DNA from 3 places in the Agromyces tropicus genome. Region 1 is predicted to be linked to each of the others. Evidence: predicted binding sites of a transcription regulator. Region 1 holds the regulator's gene; each other region holds the start of a gene.
The links. Region 1 encodes HrcA, which represses chaperone genes, less so after heat shock. Its sites were predicted from a motif close to TTNGCACTCGNNNNNNNCGAGTGCNAA; they were not measured.
Positions count from the first base shown of each region.

Region 2: a site for HrcA is predicted at 1,638-1,664, ahead of groES (co-chaperone GroES). Genes of this name have one in related genera too.
Region 3: a site for HrcA is predicted at 2,327-2,353, ahead of ABD230_RS10485 (Hsp20/alpha crystallin family protein). Genes of this name have one in related genera too.

Region 1 is NZ_BAAAPW010000001.1:151,736-156,076, reverse strand. Features, by position in the region: gene ABD230_RS00755 (histidine triad nucleotide-binding protein) at 1-81, opposite strand, end outside; gene ABD230_RS00750 (16S rRNA (uracil(1498)-N(3))-methyltransferase) at 106-840, opposite strand; gene dnaJ (molecular chaperone DnaJ) at 854-1,957, opposite strand; gene hrcA (heat-inducible transcriptional repressor HrcA) at 2,016-3,035, opposite strand; gene ABD230_RS00735 (DUF4870 domain-containing protein) at 3,243-3,674, shown strand; gene ABD230_RS00730 (DUF4870 domain-containing protein) at 3,787-4,227, shown strand; gene hemW (radical SAM family heme chaperone HemW) at 4,224-4,341, opposite strand, start outside.
Region 2 is NZ_BAAAPW010000007.1:143,567-147,907, forward strand. Features, by position in the region: gene ABD230_RS17990 (hypothetical protein) at 1-410, shown strand, start outside; gene ABD230_RS17995 (class I SAM-dependent methyltransferase) at 377-1,609, opposite strand; gene groES (co-chaperone GroES) at 1,740-2,036, shown strand; gene rarD (EamA family transporter RarD) at 2,221-3,177, shown strand; gene ABD230_RS18010 (ABC transporter substrate-binding protein) at 3,428-4,341, shown strand, end outside.
Region 3 is NZ_BAAAPW010000002.1:987,729-992,069, reverse strand. Features, by position in the region: gene ABD230_RS10495 (immune inhibitor A domain-containing protein) at 1-1,240, shown strand, start outside; gene ABD230_RS10490 (hypothetical protein) at 1,391-1,588, opposite strand; gene ABD230_RS10485 (Hsp20/alpha crystallin family protein) at 1,838-2,266, opposite strand; gene ABD230_RS10480 (GNAT family N-acetyltransferase) at 2,442-3,329, shown strand; gene ABD230_RS10475 (amidohydrolase family protein) at 3,475-4,341, shown strand, end outside.

The DNA of each region.
Region 1 (4,341 bases):
ATCGGTCTCGGCGACCATCTTCGCCGGGATCTCACCGGCGGCGATGCGCTCGAAGATCGTGGGTTCCGCCGTTCCGCTCATCCCACCATCGTAGCGACGGATGCCTCACCACCGCCCGAGCGCGACCGAGAGGACCGCGATGGCGGCGGGGCCCGCGGTCGAGGTGCGGAGCACCGACTCGCCGAGGCGGACCGGCTCGGCTCCCGCCTCGACCAGCCGCTCGATCTCGGCGGGGTCCATCCCGCCCTCGGGGCCGACGACCAGCGCGAGGTCGCGCCCGTCCGGACGGATGCCGGCGAGCGGGGTCGCGGCACCCGGCACGAGCAGCAGCATGCGCTCGCCCGCCAGCCGGACGGGGAGCTCGCGCGTCGCGGCCACCGGCTCGACCGCGGGGATCCGCGATCGGAGCGACTGCTTCACCGCTTCGCGGACGATGGTCGCCCACCGCACGCGACCCTTCTCGGCCTTCGGGCCCTCCCAGCGCGACACCGAGCGCGTCGCGGACCACGGCACGATCCGGTCCACGCCGAGCTCGGTGGCGGCCTGGACGGCGAGCTCGTCGCGATCGCCCTTCGCGAGGGCCTGCACCAGCGTGAGCCGCTGCGCCGGTTCCGGCTCGTCCCGGACGTCGTCGACCTCGACCTCGAGCCGCCGCGGCTCGGCCGCCGTCACGGCGCCCTCCACCACGCGACCCCGCCCGTCGCCGATCGACACGCGCTCGCCGACGCGCAGCCGGGACACGGCGACCGCGTGGCGCGCCTCGTCTCCGGTCACCTCGACCCGTGCGCCGGGGCGCACGTCGTCGAGGTCCAGCGACTCGTCGAGGTAGCGATGGCTCATCGGTCGCGTGACGTCAGCCGAGGAACCGGTCGCGCAGGCGCGCGAACAGGCCCTGCTGGAAGTGGCCGAGCTCGGGCGGCTTGGGCTTGCGCTGCTTCGCCAGCTGCTCGACGAGTTCGCGCTCCTTGTGGGTGAGCTTGGTGGGCGTGAGCACGTGCACCGCGACCTTCAGGTCGCCCCGGCCGCTGCCGCGCAGGTGGGTGACACCACGGTCCTTGATCGTGAGCACGTCGCCCGACTGCACGCCGGCACGCAGCTCGAGCTCGACGTCGCCGTCGAGCGCGGCGACGGTCGTCTCCGTGCCGAGCACGGCATCCGTCATCTGCACCTCGAGTGTGCACAGCAGGTCGTCGCCGTCGCGGCTGAAGACGTCGTGCGTCTTCACCTTGATCTCGAGGTAGAGGTCGCCGTTCGGGCCGCCGGCGGGGCCGGCCTCGCCCGAGCCCGGCATCTGCAGGCGGACGCCGGTGTCGACCCCGGCGGGGACGTCGACGGGCACCGTCCGGCGCGCACGGACGCGGCCCTGGCCCTGGCACGTGACGCACGGCGTCGCGATGATCGTGCCGTAGCCGCGGCACGATCCGCACGGGCTCGAGGTCATGACGTTGCCGAGCAGCGAGCGCACGGAGCGCTGGATGTGCCCCGTGCCGCCGCAGATGTCGCACGTGACCGGAGCGGTGCCCGGCTTGCAGCACGAGCCGTGGCAGGTCTCGCACATGACGGCCGTGTCGACCTCGAGGTCGCGGTGCGTGCCGAAGATGACCTCGTCGAGGCCCACCTCGAGGCGGATCAGGGCGTCCTGGCCGCGCTCGCGGCGGGACCGCGGCCCGCGGCTCGCCTGCCCGGCACCGAAGAACGTCTCGAAGATGTCGCCGAAGCCGCCGAACCCGGCGGCGCCGCCGCCGAAGCCGCCTTGGCCGCCCAGGTCGTACTGCTGGCGCTGCTTGGGGTCGGAGAGCACGTCGTACGCGTGCGTCACCTGCTTGAACCGCTCGGACGCCTCGGCGCCCGGGTTCACGTCGGGGTGCAGCTCCCGCGCGAGGCGGCGGTAGGCCTTCTTGATGTCGTCCGGGGAGGCGTCGCGGGCGACGCCGAGGACCTCGTAGTGGTCGGCCACGTGAGGCGGGTTCCTTTCGATCGCGATGACGGATGCCGCGAGGGCGGCTCCGCCGAGTTCAGCTCTCGCCGAGCGTGCGGGAGAGGTATCGGGCGACGGCGCGAACCGCCGCCATGCTCTGCGAGTAGTCCATGCGGGTCGGGCCGACCACGCCGAGCCGCGACACGTCGCGACCGGGGACGGCGAACGAGCTCGACACGACCGAGGTCTCGCCGAGCCCGAAGGCGGCGTTCTCGCGGCCGATGCGGACGGCGATGCCGTCGTCGGCGGCCATCTCGCCGAAGAGCCGGAGGATGACCACCTGCTCCTCGATGGCCTCCATCACGCCGAGGATGTTCCCGGCGAAGTCCTGTTCGGTGCGGACCAGGTTCGCGGCGCCGGCGACGACCAAGCGGTCGCTGCGGGTGATCTTGGCCTGGTCGGCGAGCGTCGCGGCGAGCGTGTGGAGCACGGCCGCGTGGGCCCGGTCGGCGTGCTCGGTCTCGGCGGAGAGCGCGATCGCGGCATCCTCCATCGTCAGGCCGGCGGCGACCTCGTTGAGGCGGTTGCGGAGCCGGGCGAGCGTGCCCTCGTCGACGTCCTGGTCGAGCTCGGCGAGCCGCTGCTCGACCTGCCCGCTGTCGGAGATGAGGATGCACAGCACCCTCGTCGGCGCGAGCGAGACGAGCTCGACGTGCCGCACGCGGGCGCGCGCGAAGCTCGGGTACTGCACGACCGCGAGCTGGCGCGTGAGTTGCGAGACGAGGCGGACCGTGCGGCCGAGCAGCTCGTCGAGGTCGTTCGACTCGCCGAGGAAGGTCTCGATCGCATGCCGCTGCGCGGCCGAGAGCGGGCGGATGTCGGCGAGCTGGTCGACGAACACCCGGTACCCCTTGTCGGTGGGGATGCGACCCGACGAGGTGTGCGGGGCCGCGATGAGCTCCTCCTCCTCGAGCAGGGCCATGTCGTTGCGGATGGTCGCCGCGGAGACGCCGAAGTGGTGCCGATCGACGATCGTCTTGGAGCCGACCGGCTCCCGGGACGCGACGTAGTCCTGGACGATGGCCCGGAGGACGGCGAGACTGCGTTCGGAGACCATGACCCTCGCTTCCCTCGACCGTGCGACCTGGCGCGGGCCGGGTGCTTGGCACTCAGCCCACGTGACTGCTAATCCTATCGCGAGAATCAGGGCGGGCACCGTTGTGGGCGGGTCCGCCGCGCCGATAGCGTGTCCACCGTCCCGCACGCCGACCGCCCGCGTCCCCGCCCGCACGGCGCGCTCACCCCTCCGTGAAAGGCACCCGACATGTCCGACTCCGACCTCCCGCCCCAGGATCCGAACGCCGCCCCGCAGCCGTCGGCCCCGCAGCCGGCCCCCGCGGCCCCGCTCTCCCACGAGCAGGACGTGCAGTGGGCCTCGTTCGCCCACCTCGGCGGCATCATCGGCTTCCTGCCGTCCCTGATCATCTGGCTCGTGTTCAAGGACCGCGGCGCCTTCACGAACACCGAGGCCAAGGAGGCGCTGAACTTCCAGATCACCGCGATCTTCGCCTACATCGCGATCTGGATCGTCAACGCCATCCTCACCGTCGTGACGTTCGGCATCTGGGGCTACATCGGATGGCTCCTGCCGCTCGCCCTCTGGATCGCCGTGATCGTGTTCTCGGTGCTCGGCTTCATGCAGGCCAAGGACGGCAACCACTACCGCTACCCCTTCGCCATCCGCCTGATCAAGTAGGCGTTCGCGCACCTCCGACGCGCCGGTCGAGCCACCCTCGACCGGCGCGTCGTCCTATGCCAGCATGAGGACACGTCCCCTGTTCCGGGCACGACCACGAGGAGCCAGCATCATGTCCGACGCACCACCTCCCCAGCCGCCCACGCCGCCCGCCGGCGGCCCGCCGCCGCCCCCGCCCGGGGGCCCGACGCCCCCGCCGCCCGGTGGCGGGTACCAGCAGAGCCAGCCGCTCAGCCCGGCCGACGAGAAGCTCTGGGCGACGCTCATCCACGTCGGCGGCGCGCTGTTCAACTTCCTGCCGGCGCTCATCGGCTACCTCGTCCTGAAGGACCGCGGACCGTTCATCCGGGCGCACACCGCGACGGCGCTGAACTTCCAGCTGACCGTGCTCATCGCCTACGTCGTGAGCTTCCTGCTCATGTTCGTCGTGATCGGGTTCATCCTCTACCCGGCCGTCTGGGTCGTGAACATCGTCTTCTGCATCATCGCGGCCATCAAGGCGAACCAGGGCGAGTACTACACGTACCCGATGGCCATCAAGTTCGTCAGCTAGTCCTCGAGCAGGCGCCGCACCACGGCGTCGGCCAGCAACCGCCCTCGGCGGGTGAGCGTGAGCCGCCCGCCGAGGGCGGTTCGCGCATCCACGAGTCCCTCCGCGATGAGCCCG
Region 2 (4,341 bases), on a different contig from region 1:
ACCCGCCGGCGTCGGGCGCCGCCCGGCCCGCCGCGCCGACCGAGTACGACGTGCCGTTCGACACGGGCGAGCTGCACGCGCTGCCGACGGGCCAGCTGCTCACCGTCGGCCGCCCGGCCTCGCCCCGCGTGGAGTCCGTCGCCGAGTACGAGGAGGAGGACGAGCAGCGTCGCGTCTACAGCCGCGTCGCCGCCGTGATCGGCTCGATCGGCGCGATCGCGTCGCTCTTCGTCGGCTGGATGCTGCCGCTCTCGCTCGCGGCGATCGTCTTCGGGGTGCTCGGGCTGCGCCGCGAGGAGCACGGCCGCGTGCTCGCATTCGTCGGGATCGGCACGGGCGTGACCGGCCTCGTGTTCTCGGGCGTGTGGATCGGCTACTACGCGATCGTGTTCGACGCGCTCCCGACCTGAGCCTCGGCCGGCGGCATCCGCTCGACGAGGACGGCGACGTGCCGGCCCTCCTCGCGCGTGAGCACGATCGTGGCCGACGCGTCGCCCTTGAGCTTGAGGCGCGTGCGCAGCGCTGCGGGGTCGACGTCGACCCCCCGCTTCTTGATCTCGAGCGTGCCGACCCCGCGCTCCTGCAGTTCACGTCGGAGGCTGCGCTCGTCCGCGGGCAGTCGCTCCAGCACGCGGAAGCCGCGCGCGAACGGCGTGTGCACCTCGCGGTCGCCGGTCAGGTACGCGATGCCGTCGCTCAGCATCCAGGCACCCATCGAGCGCGCGAGGTCGCCGATGAGCCGGGCGCGGATGACGGCGCCGTCGGGCTCGTACAGGTAGTCGCCGAGCGGCCCCACCGGGGCGTCCTCGGAGTCCGCCGGGGCGACCAGCTCGTGGGCCGCGTCGCCGCGGATCACGAGCGCCGCGCGGCCGATGCCCGCGCGAGCGAGCGCGCCCGTCCAGACGACGAGTTCGACGACGTCGCCGTCGACCGACACCCACTGGGCCTCCGCGCCGTCGGGGACGACGTCGCGGTCGGTGCCCGGGCCGAGCTTCACCCCGACGGGCATGCGCTCGGCGAGGCCGAACACGAAGTCGAGCGGCGGCGAGTACTCGGCGGCGTCGGCCAGGCGGGTCGTGGTCCCACCGGACGTGGTGCGGCGCGCGGGGTCGAGCCACGCCGCATCGATGCCGCCGAGCGCGACGTCCTCAGCGCGTGCGTGCAGGACCCGCACCTTGGGGAACGGCGTGAGGTTGAAGGCCGCGACGGCGGCCGTGACCTCGTCGGCCTCCGCGGCGGTCACCTCGAGGTCGATCGCGGCCATGGCGAGGGCGTCGCCGCCGATGCCGCAGCCGAGGTCGGCGACGTGGCGGAACCCGGCGCGGGCGAACCGTCCGGCGTGCAGCGCGGCGACGCGGAGGCGGGTCGCCTGCTCGAGGCCGGGTCCGGTGAAGAGCATCCGGTCGGCGAACTCGCCGAACTTGGCGCGCGCCTTCGAACGGAGCCGTGACTGGCTGAGCACGGCCGCGACGAGCCCGGGGTCGTGGCCCCGCTTGCGCAGGTCGGCGACGACCCTGACGACGTCGGACCGCGACGAGTACGCGGGCAGCGAGTCGAGCAGCGCGAGGCCCTCGGGGGAGAGCAGCCGCACCAGCTCGTCGCGTTCCACGCGGGCCACGCTAGCACCGCGCCCGGCGCTGGCACTCACGTTGCACGAGTGCCAGAACCCCCTTAGACTCGGCTTAGCACTCTCGTCCAGAGGCTGCTAACCCCAGTCTTCGTCAAGAAAGAGGTCAACCGTGTCGGTTTCCATCAAGCCGCTCGAGGATCGCATCGTCATCAAGCAGGTCGAGGCCGAGCAGACCACCGCCTCCGGCCTGGTCATCCCCGACACCGCCAAGGAGAAGCCCCAGGAGGGCGAGGTCGTGGCGGTCGGCCCGGGCCGCATCGACGACAACGGCAACCGCGTGCCGCTCGACGTGGCCGTCGGCGACAAGGTGATCTACTCGAAGTACGGCGGCACCGAGGTGAAGTTCGGCGGCGAGGACTACCTCGTGCTGTCGGCCCGCGACGTGCTCGCGGTCGTCGTCCGCTAGTCGACACCGGCTCGTCCGCGGCCCGGATGCCACACGGCATCCGGGCCGCGTCGCGTCTCCGGGACGACGCGAACGGGGCCCGGTCCGCGTGCCGTGCGGCCGGCTCGCGTCCGCGGCGGGATGTCGACGGTGGACGGCAGTCGACGCGCCGTGACGTGTCCGCGGTCGCGCGTAGGCTTGCCGCGTGTCATCCGCTCCGTCCACCGCCGCGCCGGCGCGCGGCCTGACCGACGGTCCGAGCCGCAGCGGACTCGTCTTCGCGGTCTCGGCCTACGGCCTCTGGGGGTTCCTCCCCGTCTACTTCATCGCCCTCGCACCGACGGGTCCCGTCGAGATCGTGGCGTGGCGCATCCTGCTGTCGCTCGTCTTCTGCGGCGCCCTCATCGCGATCACGCGCACCTGGCGTCCCTTCCGCGCGCTCCTGCGCGACCGCCGGGTGGTGCTCACGATGGGCGCGGCCGGCGTGCTCATCTTCGCCAACTGGCTGACGTACGTCTACGCCACCCTGAGCGGGCAGGTCGTCGAGGCGGCGCTGGGGTACTTCATCAACCCGATCGTGACGGTCTTCCTCGGCGTGCTCGTGCTCCGCGAGCGGCTGAACGCCGTGCAGTGGACGGCGGTCGGCATCTCCATCGTCGCGGTCGCGGTCCTCGCCGTCGGGTACGGGCAGCTGCCCTGGATCGCACTCGTGCTCGCCTTCAGCTTCGGCTTCTACGGGCTCATCAAGAAGCACGTCGGGCCCCGGGTCGACGCGATCTCGGGGCTCACGCTCGAGACGGCGTGGCTCGCGCCGGTCGCCGCGATCCTGCTCGTGGTCGTCGCCTCGACGACGGGCCTCACGATGGGCACGGTGAGCGGATGGCACACGGTGCTGCTGGCCGGCGCGGGTGCGGTCACCGCCGTCCCGCTCCTGCTGTTCGCGGCCGCGTCGCGGCGACTCCCGCTGATCTACATGGGCTTCATCCAGTACTTCGCGCCCTTCATCCAGTTCCTCGTCGGCGTGTTCGTGCTCCAGGAGCCGATGCCGCCGGAGCGCTGGCTCGGGTTCGGCCTGGTCTGGATCGCGCTGGTCGTGCTCACGTTCGACCTCGTGCGCGGTGCGCGGGCGGCGCGCCGCGCGGCCTCGCTCGAGCCGGTCTGAGTCAGGGCACGGCCCCCGGACGGGGGTTCGCGCCGCGGGGCCGGAATGGTGCACGCGTGCGCGAAACTGCGGCGGAACGCCGGATTCGTGCGCATGACCTTCGCCGCATGACACTCGGATAACGATTCCGTGTGCGTTACCGGGTTGTGATCGCCGCAATCTTGTTTCCGCTCCGGCCCGGCAATACGGTCGATACACCGGCGTCGACAGACGCTGTTTGTGTACCGATCCTTCAGTCCCAAGGAGCATCATGAGCGTATTCGCGAGGGCCAACGCCTCGCGCTCGGCTCGCGCGGCTTGGACGGGCATCGCCGTTGCCGGCGTTTCCGCCCTCCTCCTCACCGCGTGCAGCACGGGCGGCGACACCGCACCGGCCGAGTCAGAGGCGCCGGCAGACACCGGTGACGCCCTGCCCATCGAGGCGGGTGACCGCGACCTCACCCTGAAGGTCGGCACCATCCTGCCGCAGTCCGGCACCCTCGCCTTCCTCGGCCCGCCCGAGGAAGCCGGTGTGGCGCTCGCCGCGGAGGAGATCAACGACGCCGACGCAGGCATCTCGGTCGAGGTCGTCTACCGCGACTCGGGTGACACCACGACCGACATCGCGACCGTCTCGGTCACCGACCTCCTCTCGCAGGACGTGTCGGCGATCATCGGTGCGGCGTCGTCGGGCGTGTCCTTCACGGTCATCGACCAGATCACGTCGGCCGGCGTCGTGCACTTCTCGCCGGCCAACACGTCGCCCGACTTCACGGACTACGACGACAACGGCCTGTACTTCCGCACGGCCCCGTCCGACCTGCTCCAGGGCGAGGTCCTCGGCAACCTGATCGCGTCCGACGGCGCGTCGACGCTGGGCCTGCTCGTGCTGAACGACCCGTACGGCACGGGTCTGGCCGACGCCACCAAGGAGGCCTTCGAGGCCGCCGGCGGCGAGGTCGTGGCCGAGGAGCTGTTCAACACCGGTGACTCGAACTTCGACGCGCAGCTGTCGTCGATCAACGCCGCCAACCCCGACGCGGTCGCGGTCATCACGTTCGACGAGGCGAAGGTCGTCGTGCCGGCGCTCGTCGGCGCGGGCTACCCGGGCGACCAGCTGTACTTCGTCGACGGCAACCTGGCCGACTACAGCGCGGACTTCGCTCCCGGCCTGGTCGCCGGCGC
Region 3 (4,341 bases), on a different contig from region 1:
GACGCTCATGTCCAGCGGCTCGTGGCTCGGCGACGGCACGGTCGACATCGGCACCAAGCCGGACTACATGGGCCCGTGGGAGAAGCTCCAGCTCGGCTGGCTCGACTACGCGGTCGTGAACGAGGGCGCCGGCGACGCCGGCGAGTTCACCCTGAGCCCCGCCGCGCTGCAGGCCGACGGCCAGGAGCAGGCGCTCGTCATCGACGTGCCCGACGCGGGCATCACCAGCCAGTACACGACCCCGAACTCGGGCGACTACGCCTGGTGGACCGGCAGCGCCGACGACCTCAACACCACGCTGACCCGCTCGCTCGACCTCACCGGGGTGCGCTCGGCGACCGTCACGGCGAAGGCCTGGTACGACATCGAGGCCGGCTACGACTACCTGTACGCCGAGTACTCGACCGACGGCGGCGCGAACTGGACGCAGGTCGGCAAGCCGCTCGACGGCTCGTCGAACGGCCGCTGGTCGACGCTGCGCTACTCGATCCCGGGTGGCAGCGACGTGCAGTTCCGCTTCCGGTACCAGACCGACGGCGGCGTGCACTACGCCGGCGCGTTCCTCGACGACATCGTCATCAAGAGCGGCGGCACCACCCTGCTCACCGACGACGTCGAGTCGGGCGACAACGGCTGGACGGCCGCGGGCGGCTTCAAGCGCAGCACGGGCACCGAGACGAGCGAGGGCGACCGCTACTACCTCGTCGAGAACCGCACCTACGTCGACTACGACGCCACGCTCGAGCACGGCCCGTACCAGTTCGACACGGGCTACACGGCTCCCGACCACGTCGAGCACTTCCCGTTCCAGGACGGCATGCTCGTGTGGGCGATCGACGAGGCCTACGGCGACAACAACACCATCGAGCACCAGGGCCACGGCCTCGCGCTCCCGGTCGACTCGCACCCGGCCAAGTTCACCTACCCCGACGGCTCGGCGCCGAGCAACCGCCGCCAGCCGTTCGACGCCACCTTCGGCCTGCAGACGATCGACGCGGTCACCCTGCACAAGGAGGTCCTCGTCGGCAAGGGCAAGAACCAGACGGTGGACTACGTCGGCGCCGTGGGCTCCGACGGCACGACGACGCAGACGGCGACGTTCACGGACGCCGACCCGAACGCGTTCTTCCACTCGTCGAACCCGCTGGGCGGCGTGATCCTCGCCGGCCACGGCGTCGAGGTCACGGTGACGTCGCAGACCACGGGCGGCACGATGACGGTCCACGTCGTCAACCCGTGAGCTGAGGCCGACCGCATCCGACACGGATGACACGACGGGCCCGTCCCCTCTTGGGGGGCGGGCCCGTCTTCGTCGTCTCGGCCTCGTGGTCTCGGCCGGGGCTGCCGGGGCGGCCGCTCGGCCGGTGCGGCCGCGGCGGCCGGTGCAGGCTCAGTGCGCCTCGCGCGCCTGCCCGGGGTGCAGTCGGGCGAGGAGCCCGGCGACGAACGAGTCGCGGCGTGCCGCGGCGGTCGCGCGTGCGGCGCGCCGGCGCTCGGCGACCGCGAGGCGGCGCTCGGCGGCGAACTCGGCGGTGCGCTGGTCGTGCGCGGTCATCTGCTGTGCGAGGAAGCCGTGTGCGAGGTCCATGATCCCGATCCCTTCGTGCGTCCGGCGGTGGCTGACCACCTGCACTCAGGTTCCTCGCTGAGGTGGGTCCGCCGGATCGGGAGGGTGCCCTATCTTGGCGATCCGGCATGCCCGGATCGGGCCTGAGGTACCTAGGGAGCACGGGGTCCAGGGACGCGCGGACGGCAGGTCGGACGCCGTGCACCCGTACCGCCGTCCGCGCATGGAACCGGGGCCGGCGTCGCCCCCGCGGCGACGCCGGCCGGCCGGTCAGCTGCCGCTCGCGACTTCCTTCGGCTCCTCGGTGCTCGATCGCACCTCCACCTTGCGCGGCTTGGCGCGCTCGGAGACGGGGATGATCACGCTGAGCACGCCGTTGTCGTAGTGCGCGCTGATGCCGGCGGTGTCGATGCCGTCCCCGACGGTGAGCTGGCGCAGGAACGAGCCGCTCGGCCGCTCGTGCGCGAGCCACTGCACGTCGTCGTTGCGCAGCGTGCGCTCGGCGCGGATGGTGAGCAGTTGGCCGTCGACGTCGATGTCGATCGAGCCGGGGTCGACCCCGGGCAGGTCGGCGGACAGGACGTAGTGGTCGCCGTCGCGGTGCAGGTCGATCGGCATCATCCGCGGGCCCTGTCGCGTGTCGACGAGGCTGGCCGCGAGGCGGTCGAGGTCGCGGAACGGATCCCAGGTCATGGCCATGAGCGTCTCCTCTCGATGGAGTTCTAGAGTTGAGTCACCTTGACTCAAGTTGAGTTCAGATTAGCACTCTCGATATCAGAGTGCCAGCGTCGTCCGGCGTTGGATCACCACGTTCGCGGGCTGTTCGCCGAGGGCGAAGCGGCGCAGGATGCGATCCCTGACTAAGGTCAGAGATATGGACGCGATCGCGCGCGTGCGCAGCTTCAACCGCACCGTCACCGAGCGGATCGGGGCGCTCGACGACGGCTACCTCGCCCGCGGGCGGCCGCTCGGCCAGTCGCGGCTGCTCTGGGAGATCGGCTCGTCCGGCGACGGCGGCGCGGAACTGCGCGAGCTGCGCGACCGGCTCGACCTCGACTCGGGCTACCTCAGCCGGCAGCTGCGCGCGCTCGAGGGCGACGGGCTCGTGCGCGTCGAGCCCTCGCCCGACGACTCGCGCGTGCGCGTCGTCAGCCTGACCGAGCGCGGCACGGCCGAGTGCGGCGAGCTCGACCGGCTCTCCGACGACCTGGTCGGCGGCATCCTCGACCCCCTCACCGAACGGCAGCGCACGCGCCTGCTCGACGCCATGGACGAGGTGCGGCGGCTCATGACCGCGTCGGCCGTCGAGGTCCGCATCGTCGACCCCGCCGAGCCCGCCGCGCGGACGAGCATCGCGGCGTACTTCGCCGAGCTCGCCGAGCGGTTCGACGTCGGCTTCGACCCTGGCCGCACGCGCCAGGCGACCGACCCCGAGTTCACCGCGCCGAACGGCGCCTTCCTCGTGGCCTTCCTGCACGGCACCGCCGTCGGCTGCGTCGGCCTCAAGCTGCACGGCGACGATCCCGCCGAGATCAAGCGGCTCTGGGTGTCGCGCGACGTGCGCGGACTCGGGCTCGGCGGACGGCTGCTCCGCGAGGTCGAAGCCGTCGCGTCTCGGCTCGGCGTCGGCGTCGTCCGGCTCGACACGAACCGCTCGCTCACCGAGGCGATCGCGATGTACCGCTCGCACGGCTACGACGAGATCCCCGACTTCAACGGCGAGCCGTACGCCGACTTCTGGTTCGAGAAGCGGCTCGCCTGAGGCGTCGGGCTGCTCCCGTCGGAAAGCATGAGATTCCGCGCGATGGGTCCGGCTGGGCGGCCATCGGCCGGAATCTCATGCACCGGGCCCGGAGGCGGGCCGGACCGCGCTGGCGGACCCGGTCCGATCGCGAGAGGATCGCGGCATGGGCGCGGAGACCGTCGAGCCGCTCGGGGCGGCGATCGACCGGATGCCGCTCGTCGACCACCACGTGCACGGGCTGCTGCCCGATCCCTCTGACGACGAGGTGCTCGCCGCCCTGACGCAGTCGGACCGCCCGACGGCCGCCGACGTGTTCGACAGCCAGCAGGGATTCGCCCTGCGCCGGCACTGCGCGCCGCTCCTCGGCCTCGACCCGTTCGCCGACCCCGACGACTACCTCGCCGCGCGCCGCGCCCTCGGCGCCGATGAGGTCGCACGCCGGCTGCTCGGCGCCGCCGGCATCCGCGCGTACCTCGTCGACGACGGCTTCCGGCCCGACCTGCTCATGCCCGACGAGCGGATGTCGCGGCTCGCCGACGCCCCGACGTTCCGCATCGCGCGGCTCGAGACGATCGCCGAGCGCGCGATGAGCGAGGCCGACTCGGGGGTCGACTTCGTCGAGCGCCTCGGCACGGCGCTCGAGTCCGCAGCCGTCGATGCGGTCGGGTACAAGACCGTCGCGGCGCACCGGTGCGGGCTCGGGCTCGACCCGGCGCGGCCGACCGCACGCGACGTGCTCGCGGCATCCGTCGCCTGGCACGCCGAAGTGCGGGCAGGTCGGCGTCTCAGCCCGAGGGATCACGGCGACGGCGCCGCCGCGGCATCCGCTCACCCCCGCCTCGTCGACCCGACGATCATCCGGCACCTCATCTGGTGGGCGCTCGAGCGCGGCGCGGTGCTGCAGGTGCACGCCGGCTTCGGCGACGCCGACCTCGTGCTCGAGCAGGCGAACCCCGCCCGCATGCAGCCGCTCGTCGCGGCCACCGCCGGCACGGGCGGGCGCATCGCGTTCCTGCACTCGTACCCGTAC